4 regions of the Kurthia sp. ISK08 genome follow, and region 2 is predicted to be linked to each of the others. Evidence: riboswitches for the same ligand, from Rfam matches in the RefSeq annotation. Region 2 holds a riboswitch; each other region holds the start of a gene.
What was found. Region 2 has a riboswitch for S-adenosylmethionine ahead of ACKVQX_RS06715 (methionine biosynthesis PLP-dependent protein). Riboswitches for the same ligand answer to the same signal wherever they lie in the genome.
Positions count from the first base shown of each region.

Region 1: another riboswitch for S-adenosylmethionine. It lies ahead of metA (homoserine O-succinyltransferase); the one in region 2 lies ahead of ACKVQX_RS06715 (methionine biosynthesis PLP-dependent protein).
Region 3: another riboswitch for S-adenosylmethionine. It lies ahead of ACKVQX_RS08525 (cyclase family protein); the one in region 2 lies ahead of ACKVQX_RS06715 (methionine biosynthesis PLP-dependent protein).
Region 4: another riboswitch for S-adenosylmethionine. It lies ahead of ACKVQX_RS09045 (methionine ABC transporter ATP-binding protein); the one in region 2 lies ahead of ACKVQX_RS06715 (methionine biosynthesis PLP-dependent protein).

Region 1 covers NZ_JBJXHL010000003.1:165,416-173,680, forward strand. Annotated here, with positions in the region: gene ACKVQX_RS07415 (amino acid permease) at 1-1,276, shown strand, start outside; gene ACKVQX_RS07420 (aminotransferase class I/II-fold pyridoxal phosphate-dependent enzyme) at 1,324-2,484, opposite strand; SAM riboswitch class I at 2,648-2,760, shown strand; gene metA (homoserine O-succinyltransferase) at 2,833-3,741, shown strand; gene ACKVQX_RS07430 (GTP-binding protein) at 3,847-5,772, shown strand; gene ACKVQX_RS07435 (Cna B-type domain-containing protein) at 6,035-8,265, shown strand, end outside.
Region 2 covers NZ_JBJXHL010000003.1:25,097-33,361, forward strand. Annotated here, with positions in the region: gene ACKVQX_RS06710 (PLP-dependent transferase) at 1-193, opposite strand, end outside; gene ACKVQX_RS06715 (methionine biosynthesis PLP-dependent protein) at 186-1,307, opposite strand; SAM riboswitch class I at 1,384-1,490, opposite strand; gene ACKVQX_RS06720 (SH3 domain-containing protein) at 1,633-2,193, opposite strand; gene ACKVQX_RS06725 (methyl-accepting chemotaxis protein) at 2,374-4,182, opposite strand; gene ACKVQX_RS06730 (YozE family protein) at 4,308-4,529, shown strand; gene deoD (purine-nucleoside phosphorylase) at 4,646-5,350, shown strand; gene ACKVQX_RS06740 (ASCH domain-containing protein) at 5,485-5,931, shown strand; gene ACKVQX_RS06745 (VOC family protein) at 5,995-6,354, opposite strand; gene ACKVQX_RS06750 (hypothetical protein) at 6,368-6,604, opposite strand; gene ACKVQX_RS06755 (hypothetical protein) at 6,720-6,923, shown strand; gene ACKVQX_RS06760 (YfmQ family protein) at 7,178-7,642, shown strand; gene ACKVQX_RS06765 (S41 family peptidase) at 7,769-8,265, shown strand, end outside.
Region 3 covers NZ_JBJXHL010000003.1:375,472-383,736, forward strand. Annotated here, with positions in the region: gene ACKVQX_RS08520 (transcriptional regulator) at 52-213, opposite strand; gene ACKVQX_RS08525 (cyclase family protein) at 419-1,177, opposite strand; SAM riboswitch class I at 1,250-1,353, opposite strand; gene ACKVQX_RS08530 (NAD(P)H-dependent flavin oxidoreductase) at 1,419-2,384, opposite strand; gene ACKVQX_RS08535 (tyrosine-protein phosphatase) at 2,403-3,146, opposite strand; gene ACKVQX_RS08540 (tyrosine-protein phosphatase) at 3,160-3,903, opposite strand; gene ACKVQX_RS08545 (PTS transporter subunit IIC) at 4,289-5,326, shown strand; gene ACKVQX_RS08550 (MurR/RpiR family transcriptional regulator) at 5,453-6,301, opposite strand; gene ACKVQX_RS08555 (MupG family TIM beta-alpha barrel fold protein) at 6,471-7,526, opposite strand; gene ACKVQX_RS08560 (EAL domain-containing protein) at 7,596-8,265, opposite strand, start outside.
Region 4 covers NZ_JBJXHL010000004.1:64,534-72,798, reverse strand. Annotated here, with positions in the region: gene ACKVQX_RS09080 (acetyl-CoA C-acetyltransferase) at 1-1,063, shown strand, start outside; gene ACKVQX_RS09075 (acyl-CoA dehydrogenase family protein) at 1,088-2,875, shown strand; gene ACKVQX_RS09070 (methyl-accepting chemotaxis protein) at 3,087-4,040, shown strand; gene ACKVQX_RS09065 (arsenate reductase family protein) at 4,369-4,728, shown strand; gene gcvH (glycine cleavage system protein GcvH) at 4,811-5,191, shown strand; gene ACKVQX_RS09055 (toprim domain-containing protein) at 5,410-5,763, shown strand; gene ACKVQX_RS09050 (thioredoxin family protein) at 5,769-6,077, shown strand; SAM riboswitch class I at 6,135-6,244, shown strand; gene ACKVQX_RS09045 (methionine ABC transporter ATP-binding protein) at 6,339-7,364, shown strand; gene ACKVQX_RS09040 (methionine ABC transporter permease) at 7,357-8,034, shown strand; gene ACKVQX_RS09035 (MetQ/NlpA family ABC transporter substrate-binding protein) at 8,059-8,265, shown strand, end outside.

The DNA of each region.
Region 1 (8,265 bases), 140 kb from region 2:
ACCCGGCGCCATCTTATCGTATGTGATTGCTGGTACCATTGTTGTCCTCGTGATGCGTATGTTAGGGGAGATGGCAGCTAAAAACCCATCGAGTGGCTCATTTGCGATTTATGCAAGTCAGGCGCTTGGAAAATGGGCAGGATTTTTAGTTGGTTGGCTTTATTGGTTCTTCTGGGTAATTGCAATCGCGCTAGAAGCAACTGCAGCAGCCGCCATCATTCAATATTGGTATGATGGGATTCCGCTTTGGTTATTAAGTTTAATCTTAACTTTAACATTAACTGTTACAAATTTAGTATCGGTTAAGGCTTTTGGTGAATTCGAGTACTGGTTCTCATTAATTAAAGTAGTTAGTATTATTGCATTCTTAGCAATCGGTGCATTTATTATTTTTGGCATCGTACCAGGCTTTTCATCAGTTGGCTTTACGAACTTAGTAGGGCAGGGTGGGTTCTTACCGAATGGTTTTGGCGCAGTCATGATGGGTGTTGTCATTGTCATCTTCTCATTCATGGGTACTGAAATTGTGGCGATTGCAGCAGGAGAATCTGCTGAACCGGTGAATGCCGTACAAAAAGCGACGAATTCAATCATCTGGCGTGTACTGATCTTCTTCGTCGGTTCGATTACCGTCGTTGTGACATTGCTTCCATGGGATTCATCGAGTATTTTAACAAGTCCTTACGTTGCAGTACTCGACTATGTCGGTATTCCAGCAGCAGCGCAAATTATGAACTTTGTCGTTTTAACTGCTGTATTATCTTGTCTGAATTCAGCACTGTATGCAACATCTCGTATGTCTTTTGCTTTAGCAGAAGAAGGACAAGCACCGAAAATTTTCTTAAAGTTGAATAAGCGCGGCGCACCTGTTTATGCCATTTTAGCGAGTACATTCTTCTCGTATATTGCCGTAATTATGAATTATGTATCACCAGAAGCAGTCTTCATGTTCTTAGTCAATTCATGTTCAGCGATTACATTAATTATGTATTTCATCATTGCAGCTTCTCAACTTGTTATGCGTCGTCGTGCGATTAAAGAGGGGACAGAACATGAACTTGTATTACGCATGTGGTTATCCCCGTATTTAACGATTGGCACGATGATTATGGTAGGAGGACTTGCTGTAGCGATGTTCTTTATTCCAAGTATGCGCTCTCAAATTCTCTTTACAGCAGTCATTGTAGCGGCAGTCATGCTTATGTATTACTTTACACAACGTAAAAAAGCACCTGTTGACCTGTTACAACCAGAACCTGAAACACCGCTTGAATAATAAAAAGTCTGAATCCTTATTGATGATGGGATTCAGACTTTTTCTGTTTATAAAGTTGCGAGTCTTGAAACAGCTTCTTGTAATAGTTTTTCATCTTGAACGAGTGCGATGCGTACATGGTTTCTGCCCGATGCACCGAAGATTGAACCGGGTACAAGGACAACGCCTGTTTGTTCAATGACATGATAGACAAATTCTTTGTCATCCATTTGTTGTTGCGGATACTTCGCATAAACGAACATACCACCAGCTGATGGTGCGAGTTCCCAGCCGATTGCTTCAAGACCTTCTGATAGTACACGATGTCTTGTCGAAAAAATGGTACGCAATTCATCTGTAATTGATTCCGCATTGTCGAGTGCAACACATGCCGCATCTTGAATTGGACGGAATGTACCATAATCAAGGTGTGATTTGAGTTCGCCCAATGTTTCAATGACGGAAGCGTTTCCAACGATATACGCAATACGAGCGCCTGCAAGACTAAAGCTCTTAGAAAGTGAATTAATCTCGACACCCACTTCTTTTGCACCTGGTACTTCTAAAAAGCTAAGCGGCTTTGTACCTTCAAAATAGAATTCTGAGTAGGCGGCATCGTGAATGACGATTAAGTTATGTTTTTTCGCAAAAGCAATCGCCTTTTCAAAGAATGCGACAGAAGGCATTGCTGGAACGGGATTCCCTGGAAGATTTAAAATGAGCATTTTCGCACGTGCACAAATATCTTCTGGAATGGCATCAAAATCAGGTAAAAACTGATGTTCAGCTGTTAATGGCATCGCATACGCTTCACATTTTGCGAGATGAATGCCTGCTGCATAAGCTACATAGGCAGGGTCCGTTGTGAGTACAATGTCTCCTGGATCACAAAATGCGAGCGGTAAGTGCACAAGTCCTTCCTGAGAACCCATCGTTTGAATGATCTCTGTTTGTGGATCTAATTCCACGCCACTACGACGTTGATAATAGTTGGCAACTGCTTCATGAAATCGCTCCGTTCCACCGAGCGTATAGCCATAACTATCAGCCTTTTCAGCTTGTTTTGCTAATTCTTCTCGCACAATTTGAGCAGGTGGTAAGTCAGGACTTCCCAAACTTAAATCAATAATTTTTGTGCCTGTTGCCGCTTTCTTTTTTGCAGCAGCTTTTAAACTACCGAAAATGGCTTTCGGAAATTGATTCATTAATGTTGAACGATGCATCGTCATCATGTTGTGTCACTCCTTTAATTCGCTTATTTCTTCTTTATTTTACCATATTGTATTTGGCTAAAAACACTATTTACGTTTTTAAAAGAGAGATTTTATTGAATTATCAGAAATGTTTGCTATTAAAGTATGGTTCTGCTATGATAGTTAATAATTCAATATTGTCTTATCAAGAGAAGCCGAGGGAATGGCCCGATGACGCTTCAGCAACCTCTGTTTAAAACAGAAAGGTGCTAATTCCTACGGAAGCTCCATTATGCTTCTGATAGATAAGAGTCGGATACATATGTGTAGCCTCATTCTTATCAAAGAGTGAGGTTTTTTTATATTTAAAGGGGGAGTTTCATCATGCCAATCAATATACCAAGTGGGCTACCAGCAACTGAAATTTTAAAAGAGGAAAAGATTTTCATTATGGACGAAGTGCGTTCGACAAGCCAGAACATTCGTCCGTTAAATATTTTAATTTTTAACTTAATGCCTGAAAAAGAAAAGACCGAGTTACAATTACTTCGTCTTTTAGGAAATACACCACTTCAAGTAAATGTTACGTTTTTAAATACGGCGACACATGAATCAAAAAATGTTAGTAAAAATCATTTAGAGTCATTTTATACGACGTTTGAACATGTAAAACACCGTAAATTTGACGGTATGATTATTACAGGAGCGCCAATTGAATTATTTGAATTCCATGAAGTTGATTTTTGGGATGAGATGGTCGAGATTATGGAATGGACGAAAACAAATGTCACGTCTGTTTTGAATATTTGTTGGGGCGCACAAGCGGCACTCTACTATCATTATGGTATTGGAAAATATACATTACCTTCAAAATGTTCGGGTGTGTTCGATCACATCGTGCATGATAGTACCGTTAAGTTAATTCGCGGATTTAATGATGTATATACAGCACCACATTCACGTAATACCTCTGTTTCAAGAGAGGCTATTTTAAACCATCCTGATTTAGAACTCGTGTCTGAATCAGACGAAGCAGGGGCATTTATTATCGTATCGCGTGATGAAAAACAAATTATGATTACAGGTCATTTAGAATATGATGCAGATACATTAAAGCAAGAATATGATCGTGATGTTGCAAAGGGCATCGAACCGCAAGTACCAAAACACTATTTCCCGAACGACGACCCAACGAAAAAACCGTTGAATCGTTGGCGTTCACACACGCATCTATTATTCTCCAATTGGTTGAATTACTATGTGTACCAAGAAACACCGTATGAATGGGAATAAACAGCAAACCATCTTTTTTCGTGTATATTCGAAAGAAGATGGTTTTATTATTGGACATGATATAATTCATAGTAGAGACGCTTTGATAAGAAATGAGGAAAGACAATGAAGAAAACAATTGGTATTTTAGCACATGTAGATGCAGGGAAGACCACCTTTTCAGAGCAATTACTTTTTCATACGAAAAGTATTCGCACCATTGGGCGTGTCGATCATCAAAATGCACATTTAGATTTGCATGAGATTGAACAACAGCGTGGCATTACCGTTTTTGCGGAACAGGCAACATTTACATATCGAGAAAATGATTATACGGTGATTGACACACCAGGACATGTCGACTTCGCGGCAGAGATGGAGCGTTCGATTATGGCACTGGATGGGGCAATTCTTCTATTAAACGGAACAGACGGTGTACAGGGACATACAGAAACAGTTTATCGTTTACTAAGAAAATATCGTATTCCTACACTGTTTTTCGTTAATAAAATGGATTTAATTAGTGCCAATGCAGCAACAGTGACAGAAGAAATTCAACAAGAATTAATGGAATATGCACTACCATTTCATGACTGGGCAACAGGAATAGAAGAATTTGCAGGACGAGATGAGCAATATTTAGAAGACTATTTAGAAGAAAGTTTATCCGAAAGCGAATGGCAAAAAAGGCTTTCAAAAGCTTTTATGGTACAAGAACTTTCACCGATTTTATATGGCTCAGCATTAAAAGATGAAGGCATCGATTTTGCATTAGAAGTGCTAGATACATTGCTCCAGCCACAGCATAAATCGGGAGAGTTACAAGGAATGATTTATAAAATTCGTCACATTGAACAAAATCAACGTATGGCTTTTATAAAAATTCATCAAGGTTCGTTGAAAGTAAGAGACGATGTACGCTGTGGTGGGAATTGGTTTAAAATCACACAAATTCGTAAATATCACGGTAAAAAATTTGAGGAATTACAGCGAGCGGAAGCAGGTGATACGGTAGCGATAATTGGTTTGAAAGAAGCAAAAGTTGGTATGGGAGTAGGTGAATTTACGCCTTCTTATGAAATAGATTTGCGTCCAACGATGCGTACACAAATTGTTTATGAAGGCGCCTTACATCCAAAAGAGTTACTAGCATATTGTCGTTTGTTAGAAGCAGAAGATCCAGCACTTAGTGTGACGTGGCAAGAAGAAATACAGAAAATAACACTTCATATTATGGGTGAGATTCAATTAGAAGTGCTACAGCAAATTTTTGAAGAACGCTTTAGCGAGCAAATTGCATTTACAGAACCGACAATTATCTATAAAGAGACGATTCAACAGACGGTACGAGGATACGGCCATTTTGAACCGTTAAAGCATTATGCAGAAGTGCATTTACAAATCGAACCAAATGAACGTGGAGCTGGAATTGAAGTAATGAGCAAGTGCCACCCGAATGATTTAGCAATCGGACTGCAAAATATGATTCAGCAATCACTCATTGAAAAAAAGCATCGTGGTATTTTAACAGGCTCTGAAATCACTGATTTACGTGTAACGATTTTAACAGGACGTTCGCATCCGAAACATACAGAAGGTGGTGATTTTAGAGAAGCGACATTACGTGCCTTGCGTCAAGGATTAGAACAAGCTGAAAATCAATTACTTGAACCGTATTATTCATTTTCATTGAAGGTGCATCATGAACTATTTGGACGCATTGTCACAGATGTAACGAATCGTCATGCACAAGTAGATGAACCACAATTTATGGGTGAACAGGTGTATATGACAGGGCTTGCGCCAGTCGCAACGATGCGTGACTATCCAATTCAGTTTGCTGCTTCAACGAATGGTCGAGGTAGTCTGCAACTCCGTGTTGATGGTTATGATGTGTGTCATAATGCAGAGGAAGTAATAGAGCAAATGGCGTATCAAAAAGATGCTGACCCTGAGTACAGTTCAAATTCAGTATTTTGTGCAAAAGGAAAAGGCTATTCCGTTCATTGGACAGAAGCCAAAGAAGCGATGCACTGTCCAATTATTGAATAAAATAAAAAGACTTCATTCAGAATTATTAGGAATGAAGTCTTTTCTTTTTAGATTAAGAAAAATATAGCCATATATATATTAAAACTAAATAACTAGGAAAAATATATTATATCTTAAAAATCGCACAAAATTAACCTTAAATGAAGTATATCACCAAAAAATGTTGGATTATAGTAATTTGAATGTTTTCTGTAAATATGAATAGGGGAATACATTCTTAGACATTGTAAGTTAAAGAAATTTATGAAAGGGAGCGTTATGTATGAAAAAATGGCTCAGTATACTCTGTAGCTTATGTTTAATTTCGACGCTATTAATTAACCCCTATGTATTTGCAGCAGGAGATGATAATGCAACAAAGGCTGTTATATTTAATGGTGATCAATATGTTACAGATGTTGAAATGAGGACGCCCTCAGGAACAGTTATTGAAAATAACGGGACATTAGAAGTTGGAAAAACATACGATTTAGATTATCAGTGGAACTTACCTGATAATACGTTTGAAAAAGGAGATGTTTTAAACTTCTCAATCCCAAAAGAATTTATTATTGTGAATCAATTTGACTTTACTTTAAGTAATGATGGAAAAGAAGTTGCGAAAGCAAAAGTACTAGGTAACAAAGATTCGTATTATTATATACAGATGACTTTTACAACGGATTATATTTCAACACATTCAGATGTAAGTGGTGAGTTCAACTTACAATATAGATTGAATGAAAAATACGTGAAAGAAGGAAGCAATGAAATTCAAATCCCTCCTGGTGAAATCATTACTGTAGTTGTTCCACCTTTTGAAACAGGTGGCGGCGGTGGTGGTGAAGGTGCTGGTCATCCAAATAATAGTTTAAAGAATGGTGCAGTAAGAGATGTTACGATGAAGAACCCTGAAACAGGCGTGTTCGATATCCCAACAAGAATTATGACATGGGAAATCGGGTTAGGACGAAATGTACTGTTAGGGAAAGCAAGTTCCTTTGATGAAATCAGTTCGATTACTGTAGAAGATGCACCGATTGATCAAGAGATTATTGCTGTGTATTCTTTTGATAAATCTTGGCCTGATACTTTTGCGTTTTCAAAAGGTTTCTTTGATAAATCATCGTTTAGTATTGATGTAATAAAAGAGAATGATATGGGTTTAAAAAGAAATCCAACAGGCGGATATTATGAAAGTTTCAAAACAGAAATTTTACCCCAAGTAAAAGAATATGAAGAATATGCACAGAATAAAGGCGATGCATTCCGAGAATATGCCTTAGAATATTCGACACTTCCATTAGATGAAGTGGTAGAAGAGCGTGAATTTGAAAATAAAGCAAAAATCACCGTAAAATACAAGGATGATAAATATCCACCTAATTCATGGGTATTAGAAAAAAAGGTAGAATGGAATGTTGGATCAGGTTCAATCACAGGTAAAACAGCTAATGTTGAGATGAAAAAAGTAGATGAGCAATCACGTGGCTTACAAGGTGCTGTATTTGATTTATACAAACAAAGTCGATCAGGTGAATATACAAAGTATAAAGAAAATGTTACTTCTGATAGTAATGGTATTGTGCGTGTAGAAAAATTAACAACGGGTAACTATTATTTCCAAGAAGTAAAGCCACCAACAGGATATGAACTGACAAATGAACGACCCTCATTCATCATCGAAACGAAAGATTTAGGAACGACACAAGTGAAAAATGTAGGTCAGTTAAAAAATGGTTCTGAAAAAACATCCGTTTCAGTTGAAAAGAAATGGGATGATGCCAATAACCAAGATGGTGTTCGACCAGAAGCGATTAAAGTCAACTTGATTGCGGATGGTGAATTAATGGCTGAAAAAATTGTCACAAGTGAAACGGATTGGAAGTACACGTTTACCGACTTACCAAAGTATAAAAATCAAGGTCAACTTATTGAATATAAAGTAACAGAAGAAGTAATTGCGGAATATTCAACGGAGATTGAAGGTACAACAATTAATAACAAACACACGCCATATAAAACTTCAAGAACTGCCATGAAATTCTTTGACGACGCACAAAATCAAGATGGTACACGTCCAACGGAGATTACAGTTCAATTATATGGCGATGATGAAAAAGTTGGCGAATCGGTTCTTTTAAATGAAGAAAATGAATGGAAACACACATGGGAAGACTTAGATGAGCGAAAAGCAGGAAAGAAAATTCGCTATACAGTAAAGGAAGTCAATACACCTGTCGGCTATGAAGTAATCGTCGACCACGAAACGACTCCTGGGATGATATTAGTTACTAATAAACATGTACCAGAAGAAGTTGAACTAAAAGGTGAAAAGAAGTGGGATGACGATGGTAACCGCGATCAAAAACGTCCAAGTAAGATTAAAGTCCATCTATTCGCAGATGGTAAAGAGATTCAAGAAAAAACTGTAACGGAAAAAGAAGATTGGGCATATGAATTTACAGGATTACCGAAGTATCGTGATGGTGGAGAAGAAATCGTTTATACGAT
Region 2 (8,265 bases):
CAATTGTTCGCTCAAGTGCATCGCGCGTTGGGTTACCAGAACGACTATAATCATATGGGCCAAAAGCATCGAAATGCTCTTGGTCGAAGGTAGAAGAAGCGTAAATCGGTACATTAACAGCTCCCGATTTTGCTTCGTAATCATGTTTTGTAGCACCTGTAATTAATATTGTTTCAATTTGCTCTTTAGTCATGTACAACAGCCTCGCTTTCTAATACGTTAAATACGTTTTGTAAATCCGCAATTAAATCTTCTGCTTCCTCAATGCCAACTGAGAAACGAAGAAGTGAATCATCTACGCCACGCGCATTACGAATTTCTTCCGGAATGTCTGCATGTGTTTGCGTTGTTGGGTACGTAATAAATGATTCCACACCGCCTAAACTTTCAGCGAAAGCAATCAGTTTTAAATTACGTAAGAATGGATCAATCTGTTTTCCAGATTGTAGACGGAAGGATACCATGCCACCGCGTCCAGCATATAAAACGTCACGTATATGTGGCGACTTCTCTAAAAATGCCACAATCGCCTGAGCGTTTGCTGTATGTTGTTTCATACGAAGGTGTAGTGTTTTTAAACCGCGAAGTAGTAACCAGCTATCAAAAGGTGAGAGTGTCATACCAATCGCATTATGTTGTAAGAAAAGACGTTCACTTAGTTCAGTACCTTTTGACACAACCAGTCCTGCTAATACATCATTATGTCCACCAATATATTTTGTGCCACTATGCATAACAATATCTGCACCTAACTCAATTGGGCGTTGATAGTACGGTGTTAAAAATGTATTGTCGACAATCAATAAAATGCCATATTTTTTCGCAATTTTCACACATTCTTCGATAGAAATTTCCTGCATTAAAGGATTCGTCGGCGTTTCTAAGAAAATCGCCTTAACAGGATGTTCAATAACAAGTTGTTCCACCTCTTCAAGAGATGAAAAGTCGTTAAAGATTGCTTGAATACCATATTGTGCTTCATATTGTGTTGCCAGTCGGTATGTGCCACCATATAAATCCTCCGGGTAAATCACTGCATCACCTGTTTTAAATAGCGAGAGGATTAAATGAATTGCAGCCATACCGCTACTACAGGCGAAACAAGCATCTCCGCCTTCTAAACGTGCAAATTCCTCCTCTAATACCGATCGCGTTGGATTTTTTGTACGCGTGTAATCAAAGCCTGTTGATTCTCCAAGACCTGCATGGCGGTAAGCAGTTGAAAGGTAGATTGGGGCGTTGATTGCACCTGTTTTTTCATCTGAATGTGTTCCCACCTGAGTTAAAAGTGTTTCGATTTTTGTCATTGTCCTCATCCTTTTTTGTGTAATAAAAAAAGTTTTCTTCTAATAGTAAGAAGAAAACTCTATGTAAGAGTGATTCTTCTTATCTTCAAGAACTGCGTCTTACTGGATTTAGCACCTGTCCCTTTAAAGAGGGGGTTGCTGAGATTTCATCGGGCCATGTCCCTCCATCTCTCTCGATAAGAAAACCTATTTAATTAATCGATTATTAGTCAATTAATGGAATCTTACCATGCAAACAGCGAAATTTCAAGCTAAATTAAATAATTATTCAGAATTTAGAGAAGATAAAAAAAGAACCGTAGTCTAAACTACGATTCCCATTTGATTATTTTTTTGTCATTGTTACAAAGTCTTTGTAGACGTAATTTTTTTGACCGTTGAAGTCGAACTCAACCCAACCAAATTTACTTGTAGAATTCACATGAATTTTCGTACCTTTTTTCAAAATACCAAGTGATTTTCCTTTTGTTGAAGCTGTTTTATAGTAATATACATTCGATTTAATTGTCGCATTTGCAGCTTTTTTTGAAGGAACTTTTGATACAAGTGTGTCAGTTGTTGGTTTTTTAGTTGTTGTCGGTTTCTTCGTTGTTGTTGGTTTTTTCTTTGTATTCAACTTCACGTAATCTTTTGAAATATAAGCCAATTTATTATTGAACTTCACTTGGTACCAATATGTTGTTTCTTTATAAATCGTAACATTTGTTCCTTTTGTTAATGTACCAAGATTTTTTGATTTTGGTGTAGATGCCGCACGTACGATTACGTCTTTTGACACAACACCTTCTTTTTTTGTGGCAGCAAAAGCTTCCGTAGCAGGTAAAGTATAAGGTAGAGTAGCACCTGTTAACATCCCAAATGCTAATACGTATTTTGTTAATTTCATTTTGAATCACTCCTCGATTGCTTATACTAGCACTTTTTATCATAAAAGAATAGGGAATATCCGTTTATGTTGCGAGAAAAATGTTATTTTATGAAAAATAGGGCATTTGATATGGAAATAAAAAACAAAGACTAGGACAGAAGCAAAGTAAATACTTAGCTAGCCTAGTCTTTGGTCAGATTAAATTTTAAATTGTTGAACTAAATCACGTAATGAATCTGCTTGACGTGACAATTCTTCAGAAGATGCATAAATTTCTTGAATAGATGCAGAGCCTTGTTCAGCCGCCGCTGCCGATTGATCCGCTTGATGTGCTGTATGTTCTGCCATCGAGTTTACTGCGATGAACGACTGCATAACATCTTGACTGACATTCTTCGTCTCAGCGATTCGCGTTACCATGTTTTCAATAATACGAATCGTTTTCTCTGTCTCGCGTGTAATGGCATCGAATGTTTGAATCGTTTCATTCGTAATTTCGACCCCTTGAATGACTTTCGACACGCCAGCCTCATTTTGCTTGACCATGACCGAAATCTCGTCTTGAATCGTGTGGACAATCGTTGCTACTTCACTTGCAGCGCGTTGTGATTGTTCTGCAAGCTTTCGGACTTCATCTGCTACAACCGCAAAACCTTTACCATGTTCACCTGCACGTGCCGCTTCAATCGCCGCATTTAAGGCAAGTAAGTTCGTCTGTTCAGCAATACTCGTAATCGTTCCGATAATCGATGTGATTTCCTCAGAACTTTCACCAAGACCTGTGACAGTTTGGTTCGTATTCGCAATAACTTCTTCAATCTCCATCATCGATTTTGCAGACTGTTGGATTTTATTTTGTCCTTCTTTTGCTGCTTCACGCATTGTCGCTGAAGTTTGACGTAAATCCTGTGCATCATCATTCAGTTGCAGTGTTGTTTCTTCTAGATGTGACATTTTGTTAGATGATTGCTCCATTGAACGAATCGTCTGTTCGCTGCTCTCTGCGATTTCCGCAGTTGAGTTCGCAATCTGTTGAATTGTTGTCGCGTTTTCCTGTGCAGAAGCAGTCAGTTGTTGGCCACTTGCAGATACATTCTCTGTTAAAGCACTGACTTTTCGCACTAAATTCGCAATCGACTCAATTAATGTGTTTGTACTAGCAGAGATTTGACCAAATTCATCGTCATTTTTAATTTCAAGACGTTTTGTTAAGTCACCACCTGCACTTGCCATATCCAATAGTGAACGATTAATTTTGTGCGTATTCACTTTAATTGTACGGAAGATCGCTGTACCTGACATAAATACGAGAATGATCGACAATAATGTTAAAACGAAGAAAATAATCATCGAAACTTCCGTGCTTTTTTCTACTTTTTTAATTTGTGCATCCGTATTTTTAGCTAATACCTTATTCATCATGTCTATGTGGATATCTACATAAGACATAGCTTTAGCACCTGTTCCAATCTGAACAATTCGTTGTGCCGCATCTAAACCACTCTCTTTACGAACATCAATGACGCGTTTAGAATAGGTTAAATAGTTATTATAAAATTGGTCAATCGAATCAATTCGGTCACGCGCATCACCTTTTTTATTAAAGGCTTTATGTAGATCTTGAAGTGTTTTGTCAATTGTCTCTTTTTGTTCTTCATATTGTCCAAGATATACATCGCTACCTGTTATAATAAAGCTCTGTTCTAAGTTGGATAGTTGTGCAATTTCACCAGCGAGTAAATTGACGCGCATTTGCTGATCTACATTTTTACCCGTCAGTGTTTTGAGTTCATCTTTCAAGCGTTCTGTATTATTGTAAGATACAATAAGCATCGCTGCTAAAATAATGGTGAGGACTGCGAAAACAAGTACTACACGCCCACGAATTAATTTAAGAACCTTGAATGATTTTAAAAATTTTGGGGGAGTGGCATTGTTTTTAGAACTTTTCTTACTTCGTTTCGTAGCTTTTTTAGAAGTGGGTACTTTCTTTTTTGTCATAACCATCGTGTCACCTACTTTACGTAATTTGAAATTTTCTATCTATTCTATATATTACGGAAACAGAAGTAAAAAAGCCATACAAAAATTTCAAAAAACCAATTCTAATTTACTAGTTAAGGAGAATATATATGCGACATAGTTTCTATCAATTTGCATTAACTTACAGAGGAGGAGGTAAAAATGATGTTTTTGCACGATTTGCAGAAGCGATGTTTTTAGATCATACCTTTCCAAAACAATCGGAGGACTTTGATGAACTTTCACGTTACATTGAGGAAGCCGCAGACCCTGATATGACAGCGATTACGTTCGATGATTTTTGGGTATTATACGTAGAGCGTGAAAAATAAGTTTTTAGATTGTCAGATGTCAGACATTAAGTTACAATAGCATAGAATGAAGACTTCCAAGCGAGTTAAAAAGAGCATTTGTTTTCAAAAATATACAGGAATGGTGAGGGAAAAACATGAGCATTCACATTAACGCTGCACAAGGCGAAATCGCAGAAATCGTATTATTACCAGGAGATCCACTACGCGCTAAATTTATCGCAGAGACATTTTTAGAGGACGTAAAACAATATAATGACGTACGTAACATGTTCGGTTACACAGGTACATACAAAGGTAGACGTGTATCTGTACAAGGAACAGGCATGGGCGTTCCATCTATCTCAATCTACGCAACAGAATTAATGAAAGATTATGGCTGTAAAAAATTAATTCGTGTAGGTACAGCAGGCGCATTAAAACGCGACGTAAAAGTACGTGACGTTGTCATCGCACAAGGTGCTACAACAGACTCAAAAATGAACGAAATCCAATTCGGTGGCTTAGACTTCGCACCAATCGCAGACTTCGATTTATTATTAAAAGCATACAACGCAGGTAAAGAAGCAGGCTTAAACCTACGCGTAGGTAACGTATACACAGCGGACCTATTCTACGGCGACAAAAATCCAAACGAACTACTAGCAGACTACGGTGTACTAGCAGTTGAGATGGAAACAGCAGCACTTTACACACTAGCAGCAAAATACGACGTACAAGCATTATCAATCCTAACAATCTCTGACCACCTAATCACAGGTGAAGCAACATCATCAGAAGAACGCCAAACAACGTTCAAAGACATGATGGTTGTTGCACTTGAAGCAGCGATTCAAGACTAATAGGATCTATATGAATGAACCACACACGACTGAGGGTTGTGTGTGGTTTTTTTGTGTATACTAATCATTAGGCTCATGTTTCTTTAGTGAACTTGAGCTATTTTTAGTTAAATTTTAATAAAGGGGTTACAAAAATGAATCAAATTGAATCTTTTTGGCAGCGTTATTGTGAGTTAGAGGGGCTAGAGGGTGTTCGTTATACGGAAGCTTTTCAGTTCGGAGAAAAAGCAGACTGGCTTGCAAGTTTAGTTGTGAATGGAACGAAAACAGCAACTTGTTCGAGCTATCCACTATATGAAATTGAAGGAGATCCACTTCCGAAAGTGGGCGATCATCAAATTGTATTAGATAGTCAAAATCAGCCAGTTGCAATTATTAAATCATACGCTATTGATATTTATCCATTTAACGAAGTACCTGTAGATTTTGCATTAGCTGAAGGAGAGGGGACTTATGATGAGTGGAAGAAGGCACATATTGCTTTCTTTGGTCGTACATTACCTCAGTATGGTTTAGTATTTACAGAAGATATGTTGACGGTTTGTGACCGTTTTGAGAAGGTATATCCTGAAAAAATATAGAGATACAAATGAATAACCCCTATGATTTCGAGAAATCATAGGGGCTTTTTTTTATTCCTCACACTAAATACGCTCTAAAAACTCTAGGCGATTTCCGCAAGGGTCATTCACATAAAAGCGAATCGCGTTTTCAAGTGGTTCATCTTCAATTGTCTCGATGTTGTGTGCGTGTAATGTTTCTTTGAGTAGAGCTAAGTCTTTCACGATAAAGGCTGGATGTGCTTTCGTTGCGGGGGTAAAGGGTTCTTGAATACCGATATGTACTTCATGCTGTCCGCACTTGAACCATACGCCGCCGCGTTTTTTTAGATTGTCTGGTTTTTCTATTTCAGGCATACCTAAGATGTCATGAAAGAAATGTCTATAAGCAGCTTCACTATTTTTCGGAGCAGCTAATTGGATATGATCGATGTCGATGAACATGGTTGGTTCCTCCTTATATACGTTTTCCACGTAAATTAATGAACATTGTAAAGAAAATAAGGCTAAGAATTAAGAAAATAATAATGAAGAAATTCGATAAGAACGGGTTATGGTCGGGTTCGGTTGGATAACTGCCTGTGAATACTTGGGCGAACCAATAAATCATCGTAGCAATGTGCTCTAAACTGAAGACAATGCCACTCGCTATTAAAAAGCTTGCGCTTAATACGATACTACTTTTTTCTGTCATACCGTCATCACCTTCCTAAATATTAGTATAAAGTAAAAAAATGGAATTAAAATAGTTTTTGTGTAAGTTTTCGAAACAAGTGGTAAAGAGAAGGGAGTTGAAGGGAGAGAATGATGTGAAAGGAACGGTCTTTGCAATTATTTATGTCATACTAGGAATTTTAATCATTTTAGCACCGTCGATTATTTCAGGACGTGGTTATGATGAGGCGAATACGTTGTCGTCCTTTTTGACAGCCGATTATATCGTGCGAATCATCTCGTTTATTGTAGGGATTTTAATTATTGTATTTGCGGTGCGCGCGTTCCAAAAGAAATAATAGTGTAACAAACATTGAAATAGAGAAAACCCCTAAAGTTCTTATTCTACACGAACAAATGTGATTTATGAATATTGAATATGTTCTGACAAAAGAAATTCACCTTTTTGTCAAATACCATAAGAGGTATTGTGCCTATCTCGTGAACATTTAAGAAGTAGGATTGATTTTACATCTCCATATGATAGGATAAAAACGTAATCAATATTCATTACAAATTAACTAGAACTTATTATTTAGGAGATGTTTTCATTATGTCATGGGCATTACTTATTACGCTTGTACTTGGGACAGTAGTCAAATTACTTACAGCACCACCAAATATCGTGGTTGTTTGGTTGACAGAACGTTATGCGATGCATCAAAAGTTGAAGTCAGAAGAAGTAACAATTACATTTGACCAAAAAGAATTAACAGGACAAGAGAAAGAAGATTTCATCCAATCATTTAATGAAGCAGCATTTTTAGTACGTAATCCAATTTTTAAAGGTTTCGAAGATGAAGTATTAAATCCAGATACAGACATTGTACCGTACGTAATCGATGTGAATAAAAAAGGTAAACATTCAACACTATCTGTTTATTATGCAGAAGATCGTGTAAATGTAGTAAAACAACGCAATAAAAAAGTAATCTCTTACAGCTTAAACTCAGAAGAACTATCAAATACAACATTAAAAGGTCAAGCAGCTTGCAGTAAACATATGCAACTTGTTTAATGTGATCAAACGAATGATTGAGCGAATCAATCATTCGTTTTTTTTATTACTTTTCGTTACGCTAAGAACCTGTTAAAATAGAAGCAGTGTATGTACACGTGACGAGAGTGAAAGTGGTGAAAGATATTGGACGAACAGAAAAAGCAAGAGGAACAGCCAGAAGTAGAACCGAAAGCCTCGGAAGAAACGAAGCCTGCTGGTAAATACATTCGCCTGAAGCCCTTTACACTAATTATGATGATTATTGTATTAATTCTTGCGACATCAGGTATCACAATTTTTGCTTTAACGGTTGGGGAGAAGAAGGTAGTCGAAGTACGCACACCAAACCATGAAGAATTCCAAAAAGTATTTGATACATATGATGAACTAAACAAATCGTACTATGAAAAAATAGATGAAGATGCACTTGTGAATGGTGCGTTAAAAGGGATGATTGAGTCATTAGGTGATCCTTATTCAGACTATTTAGGCAAGGAAGAAGCAACACAATTTAATGATAGTATCTCATCTAGTTTCGATGGAATTGGTGCAGAAATTCAAGAAAAAGATGGTCAGATTATGATTGTCTCGCCAATTAAAAACTCACCTGCAGAAAAAGCTGGCTTACGTCCAAATGATAT
Region 3 (8,265 bases), 350 kb from region 2:
CATACAAAAACCTCTACTTTACACATTAAGTGGAAAATAGAGGTTTAATACCTAGCTAATCTCTTGAATTGTGGCGTCTCTCTTATACTCATTAAATGCATACAATTGCTCCTCTGTTAATTGTTTGACATATAAATGGTAATTCATCGACTCCAACCCATAATTTTCGCAAGCCTGACAATATATTTGATAACCTTCCATAAAGTGTTCCATTGAACATCTCTCCTTTTGTTATATAACAGTTTTATTTGTTGTACTTAATATATAACAGATGAAAAAAGATGTCAACTCATTTTCTGAAAATTCAACGAAAATATTTGGTTTACATAATAATATTATTTTTGAAACAAAAAACACCTTGAGATGACAAGGTGTTTCCACGACAAATGAGTCTGTATAGTTTAAGACAAATGAGCCTTTATTGATTCGGTGTAATCGCAAATGAGCGTACGGGAAAACCAGATGCTTTTTCAGGTTTAGCCACGATATTAAAGATAACTGCCCCTTTTGCCGGAAGTTGATCTAAATTCGTTAAAAGTTCGACTTGATACGTATCTTGTTCTAAAACGAAATACTCTGCGGCTAATGAGCCATGTTTTCGATATTCTTCACTCGAATCTGTATCAAATGTTTCATGACCAATCGCTTTAATGCCTCGTTCTTTGAATAAAAAAGATAATACTTCGACAGACCAACCTGGCACATGAGCCACGCCTGCTTCATCAATATTATTAAAGATATCATGGTCGGGCCAGCGCTTCGACCAGTCTGTGCGTAATGCGACAAATGAGTCGGCTTCAATGATGCCATTTTGATCCTCAAATGAGAGGATGTCTTCAATCGTTACCGTGTGACCTGGATTCTTTTGTACTTGAGCTGTAATATCTACAACAATAAGTGGCAGTACTAACTCCTGAAGATGAAGTTCCTCGATATAGCGTGTATCTCGTACAAAGTGTATCGGTGCATCAAGATGTGTTCCATACTGACCTGCAAAAGAAAATTGTTGTGCAAAAAAGCCATCATCATGTGTAAAAAGTGTATCGAATTTTGCTGGATTGAATGCATGGAAGTGAGGTGACTGGCTATTAAAGGTATGTGTCAAGTCCACCCATTTCTGCTTTTTCAATGTTTGTAATGCTTGTAAAACATCTTGCTGTAAAACCGATTCGCTCATAACATCACTCCTTTTTAATCTAAAAAAAAACCTCTCCTGATAAGAAGAGGTTTTGAATAGTCAAAGGAACTCTTCTTATCTTTTAGCTTACGCTACAGGATTTAGCACAGTTCAATTTAACATTGTCTGTTGCTGAAGGGTCAACGGGCCAGTCCCTCGCCTTCTCTTGATAAGAGATACGATTTTTTTGTTAACTTCATATTACAGTAAGCAAATTGGAATTGCAACTGTTTTCTGAATATTATTTTATTTTTAGATTTAATTGCGTTCTTGCTTCTTCAATTTGCTGTTCAAATTGCTCAAATAAAGCTGCCACAGTTGGAATGGAATGAATGAAGCCGATACTTTGACCCGCATAACCAAAGCCATCTTGCTGCTCTTCATAAATATAACGACGATTTGCTGCGCCGCTAATATAATCTTTTAATGCCTCGTATGTAGGCGTCTTTTGTTCAATTTCTAAAATTTCATCTGTGAATGGTGTGTGTAGCACACGCGCTGGACCACCAATGGAACGTTTAATAACGACCGTATCCATTTCATCATGTTCAATCAATGCTTGTTTGTACAGTGGTGCTGCATCTACACATTCTTCTGTCGCAATAAAACGTGTCCCAATCTCAACTCCGTCTGCTCCTAGTGCAAAAGCAGATAAGATACCTCGACCATCTGCAATGCCTCCTGAAGCGATTACAGGGATGTTGACAGCATCGACAACGCGCGGAACGAGTACATGTGTCCCTAAATCATTTAAACCGAGGTGACCACCGCCTTCTTGTCCAACAACGACAACAATATCTGCCCCTTTTTCTTCTGCTTTTAAAGCCAATTTAACAGAAGAAACGAGTACAAGCTTCTTCATATCGGTGTCTTTCACCATTTCTAATACAGGACTTGGATTTCCTCCTGTAATCGAAATGATCTGAATACCTTCTTCTATTGCTACTTGTACAAAAGGTTCGTAATGTTCACGGTGTCGTCCAATCGCAAAGTTCACACCAAAAGGACGATCTGTTAATGTGCGTGTTTTATGAATTTCTTTTCGTAAATCTTCTGGAGAATCTAAACTGAGTGCTGTCACTTGGCCCAGTCCTCCAGCATTCGAAACTGCTGCTGCTAAATCTGCATAACCAAGATAGGCGAGACCTCCTTGAATAATTGGTTTTTCAATTCCTAATAATTCCGTTACACTTGTTTGCCACTTCATCTCAAAATCCCCCTTATGCTACTCTAAATAGAAATCTTGAATCTCTTTTCTCGTTTGTTCATCAATATGATATTCTTCTTTTAAATACATCTCAATCGTACCGTATTTTCTTAAAATCTCATCATGTACATGGTCGAGCAATGTTTGATTGACTCCTACTAATATCTGCAAAATTTCTGGATCCTTTACAGCTAATTCAAGAGGTTTTTGCCAATATGGTGGATGTTTCTCCATATATTGATTAGTTTCTAAAAAGTCTTGGACAATCGTCGTATAAGGAACACCAAGTATCAAGTACGTAATCATTGAGCCAATTCCTGTGCGGTCTTTTCCTGCTGTACAGTGTTGAATCATCGGTCCCTCATATGCTTTTAAAATAGAGACGAGTGTTTGATATGCAGGATTTTCAAATGCTAAACTGGCATAAAACTCTTTAAATAAATCCATATTCAATTGCTTCAATAAATCACTGCTCGCTAAATCTTCAATCGAAGCAAGATTAAATTGCGATCGACTAGCAGGCGCATGGACGTCATGTACACCTTGTATCCTTGGTGTCGGATGAGCTTCAATCTCACTTTCATCTCGGTAATCAATGATTGTTCGAATATGAAGCGCTTGCAGTTGTTGCAAATCTTTCGGTGTACTCTTACTTAATTCTCCACAACGATAAAGTAATCCTTTTTTCACATGTTTACCTTCAATCGTCGTTACACCACCTAAATCACGAAAATTAGGGATTCCTTCGAATGGTAAAAACATTTAAACGCCTCCATTATTCTAAATAAAAATCTTGAATTGCTTTTCTCTCTGTTTTGTCTATTTGAAACTGTTTTAAAAAGAAATTTTCAATTGTATCAAATTCATTTAAAATTTCATCATATGCAACTAATAGGAAGTCACCATTTACATAATTCATATCCGTTTCTAATTTTTGGCCCTGTAGATTTCGAATCATTACTTTTAACCATTCAGGCATTTGTTCGATAGCATTCTTCTGGCGCTCCAAAAAAGTTTGGACAATTGTTTTCAATGGTACATCCAATAGTAGATAGAGCAGAAATACACCTATTCCTGTACGATCTCTACCTAACATACAATGTTGAAGTAAAGGAACTTGTTTCAGTCGGATTACTTCAATTAAAGGCCGGTATGAATTATTTTTTGCAAGATGTTCACGATAAATACGCATACGATTTTGTGCTTCAAAATAATGGGTACTCGCTTCATAATCTTGTAAAAGTTCTGTAAGCGTGAGTGTAGGCATGGATACATGTGAATGAATTGTATGAACTCCTTGGATTTTTAAAGAAGGTTTTTCATTTTGTTCATACTCATTACGATAATCAATAATGGTTTTGATGCCTAATACTTCTTTTAAGTAATAAATATCTTGAACCGTTGCGTTACTAATATCGCCACTTTGAAATAGAAGCCCCTTTTTCACGTTACGACCATCCGAACTTTTTAGTCCACCTAAATCATGAAAATTATAAATCCCCTCAAATTGATATGTCATATTATCACCTACTTTTATAGTTCAATCCATGTATAAACACTAATTTTATATACCCCAAAATCATTATTGTAAATAAAAAAACTTGCAATCTCTTAATGATTTTAGGTCTTTGTAAAAGACGTGCATCATATCCCTTATTATTGATTGAAAAATTGACACAAATGGACTGTATAGCCTTTTAGTTTACATAATAAATTTATTTTATTTATATATTACAAAAATACTTTTCTTTTTTTCATACCAAAATCTCTCTTAAAAGACTTAAATATCTATTCCATTCTATAAATATAGAATTTTCTGATATTTCAGTATTGACTGAAATATATAGACAATATAAACTAAATTTACTTTAAAAGAACAGTTTGCTTCGAAAGGGTTTGAGCGTATGAAAGATTTTTTTAATAAGTTACTAACAGGAATGAGCTTAGGTATTGTCGTTTGTTTAATTCCTAATGCGTTGGTGGGGGAGATTCTGAAACTGATGATTCAACACTTCCCTACGATTGCACCGTTTTTACAAACCATTTTAAATGTCACATTAATTGCGATGAGTTTACTACCGGTCGTTATTGGTGTCATGATCGGGATCCAATTTAAACTCACACCGATTCAAATGACGAGTGTTGGACTAGCAACAATGGTAGGTTCAGGTGTCATCACATTTAGCGAAACAGGTATGACGATTGCTGGTATTGGTGTTGTCATTAACATCGGAATTACAGCTGGTTTAGCCGTTGTATTTGTGCAATTTTTAGGGAATAAATTAAAAGATTATACATTATTACTAATGCCTGCTCTATCATTGTTTATTCCAGGTCTAATCGGTTTATTTATCTTACCTTATGTAAAGTCTGGAGCAGATGTTGTCGGACTTGGTATTGCGACATTAACAAATCTTCAACCTGTTTTAATGGGCATGTTAATTGCGATGATTTTCTCTATTTTAATCATCTCACCTATTTCAACAATTGGTGTAGCTACAGTTATTATGTTAAGTGGTGTAAGTGCTGGAGCAGCTAATCTAGGTGTCTGTGCATCCGGTGTAGGTATGGCGATTGCTTCTTATCGTGCTAATAATTTTGGTACAGCATTAGCACACGTTGCATCTGCCAAAATTCAAATGCGTAACTTCTTTATGAAACCTAAAATTGCTTCACCGACTATACTAACAGCAGCCATTCTTGGTGCGTTAGCGGGTGTTTTCAATATTACAGGTGATCCCTATTCTGCTGGTTTTGGATTAGCTGGCTTCGTTGGTCCCCTTAAATATTTATCCATTGAACAATGGAGTACGACGAGTATGTTTTTAGCAGCTACACTGTTCATTATTTTACCGATTGTGTTAAACCTTTTATTCATTCGTTTGTTTGAACGAAAAGTGAAGTGGATTGCGCCAGAAGATTATAAAGTAACTTATGAATAAAATAAAACAAAGAAAAAGTCGTCCAATGGTGCGACTTTTCTTTATTTTCATTCAAACAATTTACATAATATAATTATTTATTAATATAAAAAGAATTACAAAACTGCAATTCTTTTCACATCTGATTTAATCAAAGTGATGATGTATAATTTGCTTAGTTTGATGTAACATATCCGCATGTGTTTCATAATTATCGATAAAATAATGATAATACAATAAATTTACAATATACTGTTGAGCAATAATTGATGTAATCGCAGCAGTACGAATAATATCGATACCTTCTATTTGACTATGGACTAAAACAACCGTCGATTTGGAAGCTAAACGACTTGAAGGGTTGGATACAATACTAATTAGTGGAATGCCTAATTCATTACACACTGTAGCCAATGTATTTGTTTCTTTTCTTTCTCCTGAATTCGAAATGAAAATTCCTACCTTTTTCTTCGGCTTAGCAGTTAGTGCTGTCGCAATCAAATGTGCATCCTCTGTGTGAAGTACGGATTTTCCAAGTCGAATAAATTTTTGAGCTATATCTTGTGCGATAAGATTAGAAGAACCTACGCCATAGACGACAAGTTCATCAGCATTCTTTAATAACTTCGTACAAGATTCAATGATATGATCATCCATTAATTGTTCTGTTTCATTTAGCGCTGCAGTCATACGAAGATTCAATTGGTGTTTAATTTGCTTAAGTGAATCGGTCGCTTTAATCTCTTGTTGTACTTGATTCCCATGTGAATTTTCTGCAGATAACATAATTTTTAAATCAGGAAACCCTTTTGCCCCAACTGATTTACAAAATCGTGTAATCGTCGCATTACTTACTCCTGCTCGTTTTGCTAATTCTTGCGTTGATAAATAAATGACTTCTTGTGAATGAGCTATTACATAGTGCGCAACAGCTTGTTCTGCTTCGGATAGTGTAGATAATTTAAATTGTATTTGAAAAATTAAGTTATTTGACATCTCAAAAGTCCCCCTTACAAAACTGCTCGTTTTACATGATTTTTAACTTTTCTGCATAAATCAGTAAATGTAAATCTCCAGTAATATGTATACATAATCCTATTATATAGGACAAAGTATGTCCTTGTGTAATGAAATTAATTTTACTCTAATGTGAAAAAAGAAACTCTTACGTAAAAGAGATTCCTTTTCTTATAGGCGTATTCATTTCTTCTAGCTTAATTTTCTGATTACATGGGCAAATTGACAATAAAGGCTGGTCCTCTTTTCGAATTTTTCCGATTGTAAAGATATGCTCATTCTTTGGTAAATCTACTTTAACTAGATGTACTTCCCCAGCATACGAACCCATACCTAGCATATTCATCGTAATATCTCCCACTTTTCTCCCTCTAGATCTACCAAACAGAACATTTTCGGAAAAATAAGAGCGACTCTCTTGTAAACGAATAACGTCTCTTGGAAGATCAGGACGTGTATGAAAGGTGAATTGATGAATCGGGTTATGCAATACATAAGAAGTCATGTACAGCGTGATATAATTCGAATGAATCCAATCTGTAAACTGTCTAGTTGCTTCTTCTGATACATCATCATCACTAATGATAATCGTTTGAATCCCTTGTTGTATTAACTCGATTGCATGCGCGAATACAGAGCTTGTACGATGTTTTTCGAGCGTTGGCGCATTGTTTAAGGTTGTAGAGATGTCGCTCATTAGAAACGCGCCTAGAGGGATATTTTCACGCTGTATCAACTGATTCTGTTGTTGAAAGAATGTATCATCTAATCCCGTAAATGGTTGTTCATATCGATCATGCCAAGCTTCTATATTCAAACCTTTAAAATTTTGAAAACAATCTATATTTAGCGTACTCGCATTTAAAATAATCCGATAATTCAAAGCGAGTTCTTTCACTTCATCTTTTGAAAAACTTTCATCTACGATAAGTGCTTGAATCGATAACTTCGCCAGTTCCGGTAACAATGATTTTGTTTGTTTTATTATCTGTACAACGAGTTGTAAGTCATGTTGTTTTGAAAAACGTGCAAGTTGTTGAAGATGTGTCATTGCTACAGGGAGCGTATCTGATGGAACTACAAGCGATGTATAAATCAGTTGAAAACCCACTTTTTGCATTTTTTGAATTTTAGATAGAGAGGGTTGCTGTGTTAAAGATACTGAGAAACCAAATATGTATCGAACCTCCTTTTTTTCATACATACCAAGAAAGACTTCTTCATAAACATAAAAAGCAATTCATCGCTACTAAAAGGATGAATTGCTTTTTTATTAAATAAGTAGTGCTTCAATTTCTTTGGCTGGAAGTGGTTTTGAGAATAAATAACCTTGTAGATAATCACAATTTGATTTTTCAATAATGCTTTGTTCCATAACCGTTTCAATACCTTCAGCTACCACCTTCATATTAAAGATTTTGGCTAATCCTATAATGGCACGAATCATATTTTCCTCATTCGTATTTTCATGGATACCACGTATAAAGTCACGATCAATCTTCAATGTATCAATCGGAAATGTTTTTAAATAACTTAATGAAGAATAGCCCTTTCCAAAATCATCTAGCGCAATTGTTACCCCAAGTTTTTTTAATTCACTAAATGTTTTTGTTAAAATGTCGCTACTATGCATTAAAGAATTTTCCGTAATTTCAATTTCGATTAATGTAGGATTACAGTTATTTTTCTTTAGAATATACTCTAATGTATCGACGAATTTTTTCTCTTTTAAGTGTAATGGCGAAATATTAATGGCGATTTTTATTGGTTCTGGCAAGGTCTTTTGCCATAATACAGCCTGTCTACAAGCTGTCTCAATTACAAATTCATCAATTGCTGTTGAAAGTCCTAATTGCTCAGCGAAATGAATAAATAATTCGGGAGAAACCCAACCAAAATCTTCATCATACCATCTAATCAATGCTTCTACATCTACAATCTTT
Region 4 (8,265 bases), on a different contig from region 2:
AGCTCTAAAACGAGCAAATTATACAGGTGAAGTGGAAGATTTAATTATCGGTTGTGCCATGCCAGAAGCAGAACAAGGGCTAAATGTAGCACGTAATATCGGTGCGTTGGCAGGATTGCCTGATACAACTTCAGCTATTACAGTGAACCGCTTCTGTTCATCAGGTTTACAAGCGATTGCATATGCAGCTGAAAAAATTATGCTCGGACATGCAAAAGCCATTGTAGCTGGTGGAATTGAATCGATGAGTATGGTGCCAATGATGGGGAATGTTATTCGACCAAATGCGAAATTAGCAGAGGAAGCGCCTGAGTATTATATCGGAATGGGGCATACAGCAGAAGCTGTTGCAAGTAAGTATGGTGTGACGCGAGAAGAACAAGATGCGTTTGCTGTACGTTCACACGAAAGAGCGGCACAGGCAATTGCTGAAGGCAAATTTAATGATGAAATCGTACCAGTAGAAGTAACGGAACGTTTTGTAGATGAGCAAAATAAACTACAAGAAAAGACATTCACTTTCAAAATGGATGAAGGCGTTAGACAAGGAACGAGTGTTGAAACGTTACAAAAATTGCGTCCAGCCTTTCATGTGAAAGGGAGTGTTACAGCAGGGAATGCTTCTCAAACATCGGACGGAGCAGCAGCTGTACTCGTGATGGACCGCGAGGAAGCAGAGGCGCAAGGGTTACAACCAATGGCGAAGTTTTTAGGGTTTGCTGTTGGCGGTGTACCACCTGAAATTATGGGGATTGGTCCTGTAGTTGCGGTACCAAAAGCTTTAAAAATTGCAGGCTTAACGATTGAAGATATTGATTTATGGGAGATAAATGAGGCGTTTGCTTCACAGTCGATTCAAGTAGTAAAAGAGCTAGGAATTGATCTTGAAAAAGTGAATGTTAATGGTGGTGCAATTGCGCTTGGACATCCACTTGGCGCAACAGGAGCGATTTTAACATTAAAACTATTACATGAACTAAAAAGACAAGGGAAAAAATATGGTGTTGTGACAATGTGTATCGGTGGCGGTATGGGTGCAGCAGGCGTATTTGAAATGATCTAACAAACATATGAGGAGGAATTGATTATGACAGAAAACACACAAAAGCACGTAGTAAAAGGCGGTAGTTTTTTAACGGAGGATGCAGAGTTCCAACATATCTTTACACCAGAAGATTTTACAGATGAACAGTTAATGATTGCGAAAACAACGGAAGATTATTTGCATAATGAAGTGTTACCAGTCGTACCAAATCTAGAAAATCATGAGTTTGAACATTCAGTAAAACTACTGAAAAAAGCAGGCGATTTAGGTCTACTTGCTGCCGATGTACCAGAAGAATATGGTGGTCTTGGACTGGATAAAGTATCTTCAGCATTAATCGCTGAAAAGATTTCCCCGGCTGGTGGCTTCTCGATTACGCATGGTGCGCATGTCGGAATAGGTTCATTACCAATCGTATTATTCGGTAATGAAGAACAAAAGTCGAAATATTTACCGAAGTTAGCATCAGGTGAATTATTAGCAGCTTATGCGTTAACAGAGCCAGGTTCAGGGTCAGATGCACTAGGTGCGAAAACAGTAGCTCGCTTAAATGAAGCAGGTACACATTACGTACTAAATGGTGAAAAACAATGGATTACAAACTCAGCATTTGCAGATGTTTTCATTGTTTATGCAAAAGTCGATGGTGATAAATTCTCAGCATTTATTGTAGAACGTGAATATGACGGTGTTTCAACAGGAGCAGAGGAGAAGAAGATGGGGATTAAATCATCTTCAACACGTACATTGATTTTAGAAGATGTTGCAGTTCCAGTTGAAAACTTACTAGGTGAAGTTGGACGCGGTCATGTGATTGCATTCAACATTCTAAATATTGGACGTTATAAACTTGGGGTAGGTACAGTGGGTGCTTCAAAACGCGCATTAGAGTTAGCAATTAAATATACGAATGAGCGTAAACAATTTGGTACAGCTATTTCTTCATTTAACCTAACAAAAGAAAAATTAGCGACAATGGCAGCACAAATTTATGCGTCTGAATCATTAATCTATCGTACAGTAGGCTACTTTGAAGATCGTATGAGCCAATTAACAGAAGCAGAAATAAAAGACGGTAAAGAAGTAGCAGCTGCGATTGCAGAGTATGCGATTGAATGTTCAATCAATAAAGTGTTTGGTTCAGAAACACTTGATTATGTGGTAGATGAAGCAGTTCAGTTACATGGTGGATATGGTTACATGCAAGAATACGAAGTAGAACGTATTTACCGCGATTCACGTATTAACCGTATTTTCGAAGGTACAAATGAAATAAACCGTCTGATTGTACCGGGAACATTTATGAAGAAAGCGATGAAAGGTGAATTACCACTTCTACAACAAGCACAAGCATTACAAGCTGAGCTACTTTCAATGATGCCAGAAGAAATCGGCACAGAAACATTAGCCCAGGAAAAATATCTTGTGAAGATGGCGAAGAAAATCGCTCTTCTTGCAGCAGGTACAGCGGCAATGAAATATGGTCCAAAACTTGAAAATGAGCAAGAAGTATTAGTGAATATCGCAAATATCGCAAATCAATTATTTGCAATGGAGTCAGTAGTATTACGTACCGAAAAAGCCATTGCACGTGATGGTGAAGCAAAAGCAAATCAAAAAGTATTATATACAGAAATTTTTGTACAAGAAGCATTTGCTGAAATCGAAAAAGAAGCAAAAGAAACATTGCTAACAGCGACTGAAGGAGACGAGTTACGTATGTTATTATCGGCACTACGTAAATTAGGACGTCACACACCGTACAATATTGTCGCGAAAAAACGCGAAGCTACAGGCAAATTAATTGAAAATGAAAAGTATATTGTTTAATATTCTTACGTAAATAGTAACCTTAGAGTATGATGTCGTACTCTAAGGTTTTTTAATTAACTTTTCAGTAATAATTATCAATTTTTCCTTATTTTCATACTTTACACTGCTTCAAAAATCATTATTAGTGAAATTTTAGACATATGTTTTTAAATGGATTGTGATAAAAGAACTGAAAAATCTGTGTTTTTGTTGTGTGGAAAAGTATAATATGAGTATTACAATTAATGGGGGTCTCATCTTAATGGGAGAGTTACAAGAGCGTGAACAAGTGACGATGAATGATTTATTGATGAAAGCATTAGAAGCTAATCTAGCTGTGATTCGCTTTGATACGAATCGCAATGTTACATATGCAAGTAAGCCATTTGCAGAAGCTATGGGGTATTCGGTAGAGGAATTAATCGGTAAAAAACATGCTGAGTTATGTTTAACAGAGTTTGCAAATAGTTTTGAGTATGAAAAATTTTGGCGTAGTTTGCTATCTGGGAAAAGCTTTCAAGATAAAGTAGAAAGAAAGCATGCGAACGGAAAAAGTGTCTGGTTAGAAGCAACATATATGCCGATTCGTGATGAACGTTTTAAATTAATTGGCATTATGAAAATTGCATTTGATATTACAGAGAGAAATAATCAAATGATTGATTTAGCAACTGCTTTAAAAACCATGTCAGATGATCTGAATGTTTTATCTGATGCAGGTAAAGATCATGTAGCTAATTTGAATGAAAATTTTCATACAGTTGTTGAAATTTCAAATCAAAATCAGCAATCTGTTCATCAATTAATTGAAAAGACAGATGCAATTCAAGAGATAGTAAAAGTGATTCAGCATATTGCGAAACAAACAAATTTACTCGCATTAAATGCTGGGATTGAAGCAGCACGTGCTGGGGAATATGGGTTTGGATTTAATGTTGTGGCGACGGAAGTGCGAAAATTGTCGCAAAGTGTCGATAAATCAATTGTGGATATTCGTACGATGATTAAAGATGTAACCAAACAAATCGAAGTGATTGAAAAGGCCGGAGATACCATTTCAAAGACAGTAGATTTGAATCAAGCATTTATTGGCGAAGTAGTGAGTGATTATGACTCTATTCAAAATCGTGCAGAATTGTTAAACAAACAAACAGAAACATTTGATGAATTTATTAAAAAATAAGTAATTAACTAGAAAGAGAATCGCATAGTATGATGTGGTTCTTTTTTGTTGCTTCGAAGATTAAAATAGAAAAGAAAGAGTTGTACGTAGTGACAAAATCATTCAGAATGTTCACAATTAGTTGTCTTGCAGTAAAAAGCGTTTTAATCAATTGTATTTCTTCTATATTATATAGGTAGAAACTCAATGATAAACATAGCTTGTCCTTTACAATTGGTAATTGTACATCTAGTATGGAATTTATAGATGAATCTGTGATGAAATAGGTTGCACCTTTTCTAATAGATTTATACAATAAGGATATTCAATAAGAATGGAGTGAATGATCGTGACAATCACTGTGTATCATTATCCAAAATGTACAACTTGTAAAAAAGCAATTGCTTGGTTAAAGGCAGAAGGCGTTGCATTTGATACAAAAGATCTTGTGACAGAAACACCAACAGCTGAAGAAATAAAAGAGATGCAAGAAAAAAGTGGTTTACCGCTTAAAAAATTCTTTAATACATCGGGTATGAAATATCGGGAGTTAGGATTAAAAGATCGTTTGGCAGAAATGTCAGAATCCGAACAATTAGAGTTATTAGCAAGCGATGGCATGTTGATTAAACGCCCAATTACGTACGATGGAGAGCGTGTCACAGTCGGCTTCAATGAAAATAAATTTATTGAAAATTGGAAAAAATAACTAAAATGACTTGTATTTGCAGAAAAAATATGTAACACTATAGATGAAATTAACATTACATATTTCATGGAGGGGTAAAAAAATGAGCATTCCAACTAATTTACGTTATTCAAAAGAGCATGAGTGGGTTTTACAAGAAGACGGTACAGTACGTATCGGTATTACAGAATTTGCACAATCTGAACTAGGTGACATCGTATTCGTTGAACTACCATCTGTAGGCGATGAATTAACAATCGATCAACCATTCGGTAGCGTTGAGTCTGTAAAAACAGTTTCTGAGCTATATGCACCACTTTCAGGTGAAGTAGTAGAAGTAAATGAGGAGTTAGAAGATAGCCCAGAGCTAGTAAACGAATCACCTTACGAAAAAGCTTGGATGGTTGTCGTAAAACCTTCTGACGCTGCACAACTAGAAGCTTTATTAACTGCTGAACAATATGAAGAAGTAGTCGCAGGTTAATAGCACCCCTTTCATGTAGGTGCGCGTTTTCATGCCGATTTGATTAGAAGACACTGATTTCAGTTGTCTTCTTTTTTTTATTTTTTGTAAAGTATGTAAAGTTTTTTCTATGCACTTTTTTTATAAGCACTATTCCTACAAAAATATACCGAAAATATGGTATAAATAAAGTAAGAAAGAACAGAAAAAAGAATAAGGAATCAGATGGGATGGTGTGTATGAAGATTATTGAGAAAGTCCTCATTGTAGAAGGTAGACAAGATTGTTTACAGTTAAAGCCTATTTTGAATGAACCTGTTGAGATTGTCTGTACAAACGGAACTGTAAGTCCTCATCGTTTAGATGAACTATTACAACCTTATGAGAGTTGTGATTTTTATGCATTTTTCGATGCAGATGATATGGGCGAGAAACTTCGTAAGCTTGTACAACAAGAATATCCCAATACACATCATCTTTATACATTACCGCGTTACGGTGGTGTTGAACGCACGCCGCGTTATCATTTAGCAAAAGTGTTACAAGGAGCTAAATTTAAGATTAAGTCAGGTTACTTATTAGATAAAGGATGACAATAATGCAAGAATGGACACGTGAACAATGGGAAGAACAAGTGAAGTCCCAAGAAAAAACAGCTTTTTACCTCTATACACCAATGTGTGGGACTTGCCAAGTTGCATCAAGAATGATGGATGTAACGGAGCAAGCAATCGAACATGTTTCAATGGGAAAAGCCAACTTAAATTATATGGAGCAATTAGCGTATGACTTTGAAATTGAAAGTGTACCTTGCCTTCTTATTACGCAAAATGGCGAGTTAGTAGAGAAAATTTATGCCTTTCAGTCAGTACCACATTTATTTGAAAAAATTTTAAAGAAGTATTGACCTTTCAATTTAGAAGTGATAAAGTATCTACAATAACTAAATGAACTTAATTCGTTGCTCTTATAAAGAGAGGTGGAGGGAAGTGCCCTATGAAGCCCGGCAACCATCACATTATGTGAAAAGGTGCCAATTCACGCAAGGACTGTATGGTCTTTGAGAGATGAGAGAACGGTTTAGCATATTTTATGATGTTTAAACCCTTCTGTTGTCTGACAGAAGGGGTTTTTTTATGAATAAAGTTCGAAAAAGGTGGGAAACAATTTGATTCAACTCAGCAATGTGACAAAACAATATAAAACTTCAAATGGTCCCCTCACAGCTGTCGATCAAGTAAACTTAACTATCCAAGATGGTGAAATCTTCGGTATTATCGGTTACAGTGGTGCTGGTAAGAGTACGATGATTCGTTTATTTAATGGCTTAGAGAAACCAACAAGTGGTTCTGTAATTGTAAATGGTGAAGATATTTCAAAAATTAAAGGTGCTAAACTTCGTGCAGCACGTCATAAAATTAGTATGGTATTCCAACATTTCAATCTACTTTGGTCAAGAACAGTAGAAGAGAATATCGCTTTTCCTTTAGAAATTGCAGGTATTGATTCAGCTGCGAAAAAGAAGAAAGTAGCTGAATTAATTGAACTTGTTGGGTTAACAGGACGCGAAAAGGCTTATCCATCACAATTATCAGGTGGTCAAAAACAACGTGTAGGGATTGCGCGTGCACTTGCAAATGACCCAGAAGTATTACTCTGTGATGAAGCTACATCAGCATTAGACCCTGAAACAACGGATTCAATTTTAGACTTATTACGCAGTGTAAATGAAAAACTCGGTATTACGATTATTTTAATTACACATGAGATGCACGTTATTCGTAAAATCTGTCATCGTGTAGCCGTAATGGAGCAAGGGAAAGTCGTAGAAGAAGGCGATGTTCTTCAAGTATTCGACGCACCACAGGCACCTGTTACACAACGATTCGTTCAACAAGTAACGAATACAGTAGGGCAACAAGAGTCGATTGAACAAATTAAAGAACAATACCAACATGGCAAGTTAATTAAATTATTCTTTGTCGGCTCAAAAACAGAGCAACCGATTATGACACAACTCATTCGTCAGTTTAATGTCGATGTAAATATTGTACATGGCAATATATCTCCGACAAAAAGTGGTCCATACGGTACGTTAATCGTACAACTTGCTGGAACAGATGAAGAAGTTGAAAAGGCAGTGGCTTATTTAACTGCTGAAGGAATTAAGTCGGAGGTGATGTCACATGAATAATGAGGCAACAGGATTATTCCCAAATGTTGATTGGGAAGGAATGTGGCAAGCCACGCTAGAAACACTTTATATGACAGGTGTTTCAACAATTATTACATTTATTTTAGGTCTAGTGCTAGGGATTATTTTATTCTTAACAGCACCGCACCAATTATGGGCGAATAAGGTTGTGAACTTTTTAACAGGAGCAATCGTGAATATTTTCCGTTCGATTCCGTTCGTTATTTTAGTTATCTTATTAATTCCATTTACAATTTTCTTAATGGGAACAATGCGTGGTGCAAATGCAGCATTACCAGCACTTATTATCGGTGCTGCACCATTCTATGCACGTATGGTATTGATTGCATTAAAAGAGATTGATCGTGGTGTGATTGAAGCAGCTCGTTCAATGGGAGCAACAACAGGAACAATCATTTGGAAAGTACTCATTCCAGAGTCTTTACCAGCGTTAATTTCAGGGATTACAGTGACGGCAGTTGCTTTAGTAGGTTATACAGCGATGGCGGGCATCATTGGTGCGGGTGGTCTAGGTTACCTAGCCTTCCAAGATGGTTTCCAACGTAGTCAAAACGACGTAACATTCGTCGCAACAGTATTGGTATTAGTTGTTGTATTCATCATTCAATTCATTGGAGATTTGATTACAGCAAAAATTGATAAACGATAAAGCAAAGAAAAGGGGAAATGAATCATGAAAACATCAAAAAAATTAGTAGCAGGTCTTTTAACAGCAGCACTAGCACTTAGTTTAGCAGCATGTGGTTCTTCAGAAAAATCAGGAGACGGCGATGAAAAAGTAATTAAAATCGGTGCTTCAAACGTACCACACGCTAAAATTCTTGAACAAGCAGAACCAATTCTTGAAAAAGAAGGCATCAAATTAGAAATCGAACCATAC